DNA from 2 places in the Variovorax paradoxus genome. Region 2 is predicted to be linked to the other one. Evidence: riboswitches for the same ligand, from Rfam matches in the RefSeq annotation. Region 2 holds a riboswitch; the other holds the start of a gene.

Region 1 (4,407 bases), 1.3 Mb from region 2:
AATACGAAACCCGCGAACGCGGCGTGTTCGCGGTGGGCGACATCAACACCTACCCGGGCAAGAAGAAGCTCATCGTCTGCGGCTTTCACGAGGCCACGCTGGCCGCCTGGGGGGCCACCGCCATCGTGTTCCCCGGCAAGGCCGTGCCGCTGCAGTACACGACCACCAGCACGCGGCTGCACGAGCTGCTGGGCGTGGCCAGCACTACTCCGCGCTAGGCAGCAGCGCCCGGCACTCGCCGATGAAGCTGCCGATGGCGGCGACGAAGCGGTCGATGTCCGCATCCGGCAAGGGCAGCGACAGCACCACGAAGCCCCGCGGCGAAGCGTAGATGCCTTGGCTCAGCAGGTGAAAGAACAGCAACTGGCGCAGACGCCCGTCGACCACCGCCAGATCGTCCACACGCCGCACTTCCCGTCGGAGGAAATGCGCATTCATCAGCGAACCGACGCCGGTGAACTGCATGGCCACGCCCTCCTTCGTGCACAGCGCATTGAGCCGCGCGCGCATCGCCTCGCCGCGCTCGGCCAGCGCGCCGGCCGCCTCGGGCGTGAACAATTTCGTGAGACCGGCATACCCGGCGGCCATGGTCATCACGTTGTTGTTGAAGGTGCCCGAATGAGAGAGCGACCCCGTGCGCGGATCGAACTGCGCCATCACGTCCGAACGCCCGCCGAAAGCGCCGAACGACATGCCGCCGCCGATGTACTTGCCGAGTGTGGTGAGGTCTGACCGGATACCCAGCTTGTCGGCAAGGCCGTTCGGCGCAAGGCGCGAGGTCATGACCTCGTCGAAGATCAGCAGCGCGCCGACCTTCGTCGCGCCATCGCGGAGTGCCTGAAGGAAGTCGAGGCGCCCCGGAATGCAGCCGCTCGCGCCCTGCATCGGTTCGGCCAGGATGGCGGCGATCTCCGGCCCGTGCTTGGCGATCTGCTCGCTCGCAAGCTGTGCGTCGTTGTAGGGCAGTACCAGGAAGTCGAACGGCACAGTCGTCGGCAAGGGCTTGGCACCGAACCCCAGCACGCCGCCGTGATAACCGCCTGAGAACACCACGATCTTTCGGCGGCCGGTGAAGTGCAGCGCAGCCGTGAGCGCCATCAGGTTTGCCTCGGTGCCAGAGTTGGTGAAGCGCAATTGCTCGATCTGCGGAAAGCGCTCGCAGATGGTTTTTGCCAACCGCCCTTCGAGCAGGTTGTGCCCCGTGAGGTTGATGCCGCTTTGCATCGCCTCGATGACGGCATCGCGGATCTCGGGCGCCGAGTGGCCGTAGACGCCGGCCGTGTACTCGGCGATGAAGTCCGCATAGCGGTGGCCGTCGGCGTCCCAGAGCGCAGCGCCCTCGCCCTTGGCGATGGTGAGCGGAAACGGCGCATAGAAAAGCACCGAGCGGCTGTTGGCGCCGGGCATGTAGCGCGCCTGCTCCTCGAACTGGCGCCGGCTCGCGGGGTTGCTGTCGATGAAGCGCCGATGCGCCTCGGCAAGGGCATGGTCGATTGCGGCGTCGGTCATGGACGGGTCCTTCGAAAGTGGCAGGGCAGGCGTTCGCCTTCGATTAATTGATCAATGCTCAATTAATATTATTTATACAATCAATTTAGCGGCCGCACAATGCCAGCATCCATGAAGAAGACCACCTCCGAGCCCAAACCCAAGACCGCTGGCCGCCCCGCCGGCGGCGGCGCGCTGTCCAAGCGGCTCATCGCTGAAGCCGCCCTGGCGCACATCGACGAGTTCGGCCTCGGCGCTTTCAGCATGCGGGAGATCGCCGCGCGGCTGGGCGTCTACCCGGCCACGGTGCACTGGCATGTGAGCACGCGAGAGGCGCTGCTTGCCGAAGTGGCCGCCATGGTGATGGCCGAAGTCACGCCGCCGCCCGGCAACCAGGGCTGGCAGGAATGGATCGCGCAACTGTTTCGCCGCTGCCGCGCCGCGGTTCGCCGCCACCCGAATGTGGCGCAGTTGCTGGGCGCGCAACTGGTGTCGAACGGCAGCCTGCCCATCGAGCTGGTGGAAGGTGTGCTCGCGGCCCTGGTCGAGGCCGGATTCGAAGGGCAGCCGCTGCTGGAGGCCTACAACTGCGTGATCGCGGCCATGCTCGGCTTCGTGACGATGGAGTTCTCCCCCCTGCCCTCGGACAACACCCAGGCCTGGGCCGAGGAGCTGCGCGAGCGCGTCCACACCATTCGCCCGCTCGATCACCCGGTGCTTACGCGCAACCTGCCGCTCCTGGCCAACCAGGCCTTCATCGTGCGCTGGGACAACGGCAGCACGGTGCCGCTGGACAGCAGCTTCGAGCGGCATATCCAGATCGTCATCGATGGTTTGGAAGCTTTCGCGCGCAGGCTCGTACAATAGTTTCCGCTTTGCGCCACGGCGCGGAGCACCACCGCTAGGGGTGTCGAACCGGAATCCGTTCCGGGGCTGACTGAGAGAGTCCCTTTGAACCTGACTGAGGTAATCCTCGCGCAGGGAAGCTGGTCCGGCGGCCTGTCGCGTTGTCTCGCGCGATGGCTCCGCCGCCGGAGCCTCGCCCACCTGCCAAACCTTTTGCATTGGAGCAACTGGATGGCACACGACGATAGTTTTTCTTCCGCCAACGAGGCGCTGACGCCTTTGCCCGCGTCGCAGCGCGTGTTCGGCTGGCACGACCACGCCTCGCTCTGGTTCAGCCTGGGCGTGGGGCTGCTGGTGATGCAGATCGGCGCCTACCTGGTGCCGGCGGTGGGCACGCGCGACGCGGCCATCGCCATCGTGCTGGGCTCGCTGCTCGGTGCGGGCTTGTTGGCCTGGACGGCGCGGCTGGGCTGCGAAACCGGGCTGGCAAGCGCCGGGCTGATGCACGCGACCTACGGCAGCGCCTTCGCGCGGCTACCGGTGCTGCTCAACATCGTACAGCTGGTCGGCTGGACCACCTTCGAGCTGGTGATCATGCGCGAGGGCACGCAGGCCATCGGCCAGCAGGCGTTCGGGCTCACACTCACCGGGCCGCTGGGCAGCGCGCTCACCACCCTGCTCTGGGGCGCTGTGCTGCTGGCGCTGCTCGCAGGCTCCATGGTCAAGCTGGTGCGGCGCTTCGTCAGCCGCTTCGGCCTTCCGCTGGTGGTGCTTTCGCTGGTATGGCTCACCTGGCAGTTTGCGACTCGGCTGGAGGCAAAGGGTCTTGAAGGCTTCTGGGCCCGGCCGGGGGCCGGAGGCATGGGCATGTTCAGCGCGCTCGACCTGGTGATTGCGATGCCGGTCTCGTGGCTGCCGCTGGTCGCCGACTACGCGCGGCACGGCAAGCGCAATGCCAACGGACGGGGCGGCCTCGGCAGCGCATTCACCGGCACCTGGCTCGGCTACGCGCTGGCCAACATCTGGTGCTACGCGCTCGGCGTGATGGTGGTGAGCGTGGCGGAGCCGGGCACCGGGCTGGTCACCGCCCTGCTGCTCGCGCAAGGCGGCCTGGTGGCGCTCGGCCTCATCCTCATCGACGAGCTCGACAACGCATACGGCGATGTGTACTCGGGTGCGGTGTCCACCCACAGCCTGCTGCCGCGCTGGAGCGTGCGCCGCTGGGGGCTGCTGATCGCGGCGCTGTGCACCGGGCTGGCGCTGGTGCTGCCCATGCACACGCTCGAGCCGTTTTTGCTGCTGCTGAGCTCGGTGTTCGTGCCGCTCTACGGCGTGATCCTGGGGCGGCTGGGCACAGGCCGGGCCATTGCGTCAGCCGGCAACCGCCGCGTCGACCTGGGCGCGGCGCTGATCTGGATTGCCGGCATTGCGGCGTATCACGCCGCTGCCAAGTGGGCGCCCCAGTTCGGCTCTGCGCTGCCGACGCTGGCAGCCACGTTCGTGCTGGCTTGGATCAGCCGGCCCAAGCCGGCATCTACAACAACGGCAGGCGGTGCGTCGGCACTGGCGCAAAACCGTGGTTGAGCGGACCGTGTCCCTCGCCGATGCGCACGCTCGCACCGGTGGCCATGGCGCCGAGCACGTAGGCGCGCGCGCGCTCCACGGCCTCGGGCAACGCCAGGCCCAGCGCCAGGTGCGCGGCAATCGCGGACGACAGCGTGCAGCCGGTGCCATGCAGGTTGCGGCTTGCAATGCGGGCCGAGGCCAGGCGCTTGCGCACGCCGCCGCGTCCCAGCAGCACGTCGACCACTTCGTCGCCGGGCAAGTGGCCGCCCTTGAGCAGCACGGCCTGCGCGCCAAGGGCCAGCAGTTCATCGGCGGCCTGGTCGAGCGCGTCGATGCCGTCGATGGCATGGCCGATGAGCAGCGCAGCTTCGTCGAGATTGGGCGTCACCACCACGGCGCGCGGAAACAGCTCGCGCACCAGCACCTGCACCGTTTCGGCCGCAATCAGCCGGTCGCCGCTGGTCGCGACCATGACCGGGTCGAGCACCACGTTGGGCAGCCGGTAGT
Region 2 (4,407 bases):
CCTAACGGCATGGTCGACGCCAAGCCGGCCTACGACAACGCAATGCACGTCGCCCGGCCCGCGTTGCAGAAGCTTTACCGCGACACCTTCGCGCAGCACCGGCTCGATGCGCTGGTGTTTCCCACCGTGCCGCGGGCGGCTCCGCCGGCTGCACCCGAGGCCAGCAGCCCCGAGACGTTCAGCGCGCTCATCCAGAACACCGACCCGGGCAGCAACGCCGGTATTCCGGGCGTGCAGCTGCCCTCGGGTCTTGGCGCGGCGAGCGGCCTGCCTGTGGGGTTGGAGCTCGACGGGCCCGCCGGCAGCGATCGAAAGCTGCTCGCCGTGGGCCTTGCGGTGGAAAACGTACTGGGCCGCCTGCCGGCTCCGAAGTCGAAGTAGGGCGCGTCCGGCCGTGTCAGCGCTGGGCCAGGCCGGCCAGCGCCGAGCGGCGTTCGATGCCGAGCTTGTCGAAGATGCGCCGCAGGTAGGTGCGCACCGTCGGCACGCCCACCGCCATGCGGCGCGCGATCTCCTTGTCGGTCAGGCCCTCGCAAACAGCGCTTGCGACTTGCTGCTCGCGTGCACTCAAGGCGCTCCACGGGGCTTCGGCGGGCATTTGCGCCACAGCCGCCGTGCGCTGCGCACGCCGCAGCGCACCGATGAAAGCCGGCTCGATCAGGTCGAGCAGCGCCTTCTCGTGGTCGCTGAAATCGCCGCGGCCCTTGCGCCGCCAGATGCGGAGGTCGCCCAGCGCCCGGTTGCCTTCGAAGGCATGCAGGTTCATGCCCCAGTGCAGTCCGTCGCGCGAAAGAAAGTCGGTGAAGAATTCTGTGTGCATCAGTTCACGCTGCGGCATCACGTCGGTCACGCGCGTGGCGCGGCGATGCGACTGCAGCACGAAGGTGATCGGGTCGTGGTGCTGGTGCCATTCGCCGTAGCGGTCGAGGTTGGCGGGGTCCATGTTCAGAGCCACCCGGCCATCGAATCGGCCGCTTTCGGCATTCCAGACGAAGGAGGCGAACTGGTCCGCATGCAGCAGGTCGAGCAGCGCCCGGCCGAGTCGCTCGCGAATGTCGCCTTCGCCTCGGTCTTCCGCCAGCAGCGTGAAAACGCCGCGCAGCGCCTGCTGTTCGGAGCCTGTCAGGTACATCGCCGCCTCGCTCTTTTCGTGTGCAGAAACAAGGCTAACGGCTAGCAAGCACTGCGCCAAGGGTGGATCTCCGGAGACGCCCCGGGGTTGCCCCATCGGGGGCAGGGCCGCGAGGTGTTCCAATAGAGGCCTTCATGAGCGCCACTGTTCCCACCACCGGACCCTGCCCCTGCGGCCGCACGGACCGTCGAGACAAGCCCATCGGCTACGCATTGTGCTGCGGCCGCTACCTCGAAGACTTCGAGGGCACGCCCGCACCGGATGCCGAATCGCTGATGCGTTCGCGCTATACCGCCTTCGTGTTGGAGCGGGGGCCCTACCTGCTGGCCACCTGGCACGCGTCGAAGCGGCCGGCTTCGATCGAGTTCGAGCCCGGCGTGAAATGGCTGGGCCTGGACATCCGCTCGCGATCGGTGCTCGACGCAGACCACGCAGAGGTCGAATTCGTCGCGCGGCAGCGCAGCAGCACCGGCACCGCCACGCGGCTTCACGAGCGCAGCCGCTTCGTGCGGGAAGGCGATCGCTGGTTCTACCTCGAAGGCGACTTGCAGACTCCTGGTTGACTCGGCGGGCCGGGGCTCGCACAATCGGCCTCGCTCCGGGGTGCACGCATGTGGCGTGCTGAGATGGCAAAGTTGCCGACCCGCGAACTTGATCCGGGTCATACCGGCGTAAGAAGAGCTGCACTCCCTGACTCCGGTCCCGCCACCCACCCACCCACCGTGGCGGCCCAAAGTCCTCAGAGCGATTGCGGAGCACCTTTCCCTCAACAAGGAGTGCCCCGCATGAATGCCCCCGACAAGTTCACCTCCCTGCTCTCGCTCACGCGCGAGCCGTTTCCCGCCTCGCACAAGTGCCTGATTCCGGGCAGCCGGCCCGACTTGAACGTCCCGGTGCGCGACGTTCTGCTGACCAACGGCGAGACCGTTTCGCTCTACGACACTTCGGGCCCCTACACCGACGCCAAGGTAGAGATCGACGTGCGCCGCGGCCTGCCCGACGTGCGCGGTGCATGGGTGATCGAGCGAAACGACACCGAAAGCTACGAGGGCCGCACCCACCACGCGCTGGACGACGGCGCCAAGAACGAGGACCGCGACGCCCAGCGCCTGGCCGAACTGCGCGCCGGCGCGTCGGCCCTGCAGCGCACGCCGCGCCGCGCCAAGTCCGGCGCCAACGTGACGCAAATGCACTATGCCCGCCGCGGCATCGTCACCCCCGAGATGGAGTACGTGGCACTGCGCGAGAACGGCAAGCGCGAGTGGATGGCCGAGTACCTGGCCAACGAGGAGCGCGCCAAGCGCGTGGCCGGCAACCCGATGGGCGCGAGCATTCCGCGCATCATCACGCCCGAGTTCGTGCGCGACGAAGTGGCGCGCGGCCGCGCGATCATTCCGGCGAACATCAACCATCCCGAAGTCGAGCCGATGGCCATCGGCCGCAACTTCAAGGTGAAGATCAACGCCAACATCGGCAACTCGGCCGTCACTTCGAGCATCGAGGAAGAAGTGGAAAAGCTGGTGTGGGCGATTCGCTGGGGCGCCGACAACGTCATGGATCTTTCGACCGGCAAGAACATCCACACCACACGCGACTGGATCGTGCGCAACTCGCCGGTGCCGATCGGCACGGTGCCGATCTACCAGGCGCTCGAAAAGGTGGGCGGCGTGGCCGAAGACCTCACATGGGAGATCTACCGCGACACGCTGATCGAGCAGGCCGAGCAGGGCGTCGACTACTTCACCATTCATGCGGGCCTGCGGCTGCCGTTCATTCACCTGACCGCCGACCGCATGACGGGCATCGTCTCGCGCGGCGGTTCGATCATGGCCAAGTGGTGCATCGCGCACCACAAGGAGAGTTTTCTCTACGAGCGCTTCGAGGACATCTGCGACATCATGAAGGCGTACGACGTGAGCTTTTCGCTCGGCGACGGCTTGCGCCCGGGCTCGGGTGCAGATGCGAACGACGAAGCGCAGTTTGCCGAACTGCGAACACTGGGCGAGCTGACGCAAGTCGCCTGGAAGCACGATGTGCAGACCATGATCGAAGGGCCGGGCCATGTGCCGATGCACATGATCCAGGCCAACATGGACGAGCAGCTCAAGCACTGCCACGAGGCGCCGTTCTACACGCTCGGCCCTCTGACGATCGACATCGCCCCCGGTTACGACCACATCTCCAGCGCCATCGGCGCCGCGATGATCGGCTGGGCCGGCACCGCGATGCTGTGCTACGTGACGCCGAAGGAGCACCTGGGCCTGCCCGACCGCGACGACGTGAAGCAGGGAATCATTGCGTACAAGATCGCCGCGCATGCGGCTGATGTGGCCAAGGGGCACCCGGGGGCACGTTCGCGAGACGATGCGCTGAGCAAGGCGCGCTTCGAGTTCCGCTGGCAAGACCAGTTCAACCTGGGGCTCGACCCCGACACGGCACGCGAATTCCACGACGAGACGCTGCCCAAGGATTCGAGCAAGGTGGCGCATTTCTGTTCGATGTGCGGGCCCAAGTTCTGCTCGATGAAGATCACGCAGGAAGTGCGCGAATACGCCGCCAGGAAGGGCGTGGCGGAGGCCGAAGCCATGGCCGAGGGCATGGAGGAAAAGTCGAAGGAGTTCATGGCGGGCGGCGGGGAGATCTACATCCCGATACGGCCCGTGGCCTGAGCGCGCCTGGGGTCGTTGCTACCATGAGGGGCTATCCCCGAACCCCTTCCAGTGCAATGACCCCATTTCCCTTCGCCGCAGTCCTCTTCGACTGCGACGGCGTTCTCGTCGACTCCGAACCCATCACCAACCGCGTACTTGCCGAAATGCTCGGCGAGCTCGGGTGGCATCTCACCACCGAAGAGTCGATGAACACCTTCACCGGCAAGGCCGTGAAGGACGAAACGGACCTCATCGAATCCAAGACCGGCGTCCGGATTACCGAAGAGTGGCTCAGGGCGTTCAGGGCTCGCCGCAACGAAGCTCTTGAACGCGAGCTGACCGCCATTCCCCACGCTCCGGCGGCCATCCGCGATATTCATGCACGGCTCAAGGGCCGCATCGCCTGCGCTTCGGGTGCCGACCGCCACAAGGTCGAGCTTCAACTGGCGAAGGTGGGGCTGCTGGATTGCTTTCAGGGCCGTATCTTCAGCGGCCACGAAATGCCGCGTTCCAAGCCGCACCCTGAGGTGTACCTTGCCGCCGCCGAGGCTCTGGGCGTCGATCCGAAGCGCTGCGCGGTGGTCGAAGACACCGTCACAGGCGCCATGGCCGGCGTGGCGGCGG

Evidence for each region. Region 2 has a riboswitch for thiamine pyrophosphate ahead of thiC (phosphomethylpyrimidine synthase ThiC). Riboswitches for the same ligand answer to the same signal wherever they lie in the genome.
Region 1: linked by a shared signal. The riboswitch ahead of QHG62_RS09840 (purine-cytosine permease family protein) and the one ahead of thiC (phosphomethylpyrimidine synthase ThiC) in region 2 are both predicted to bind thiamine pyrophosphate.

Annotation. Positions count from the first base shown of each region.
Region 1 covers NZ_CP123990.1:2,007,456-2,011,862, reverse strand. Annotated here, with positions in the region: gene QHG62_RS09855 (NAD(P)/FAD-dependent oxidoreductase) at 1-218, shown strand, start outside; gene QHG62_RS09850 (aspartate aminotransferase family protein) at 205-1,509, opposite strand; gene QHG62_RS09845 (TetR/AcrR family transcriptional regulator) at 1,621-2,355, shown strand; TPP riboswitch at 2,382-2,489, shown strand; gene QHG62_RS09840 (purine-cytosine permease family protein) at 2,566-3,918, shown strand; gene thiD (bifunctional hydroxymethylpyrimidine kinase/phosphomethylpyrimidine kinase) at 3,869-4,407, opposite strand, start outside.
Region 2 covers NZ_CP123990.1:3,265,680-3,270,086, forward strand. Annotated here, with positions in the region: gene iaaH (indoleacetamide hydrolase) at 1-381, shown strand, start outside; gene QHG62_RS15745 (helix-turn-helix transcriptional regulator) at 398-1,132, opposite strand; gene QHG62_RS15750 (YchJ family protein) at 1,267-1,695, shown strand; TPP riboswitch at 1,722-1,827, shown strand; gene thiC (phosphomethylpyrimidine synthase ThiC) at 1,918-3,801, shown strand; gene QHG62_RS15760 (HAD family hydrolase) at 3,858-4,407, shown strand, end outside.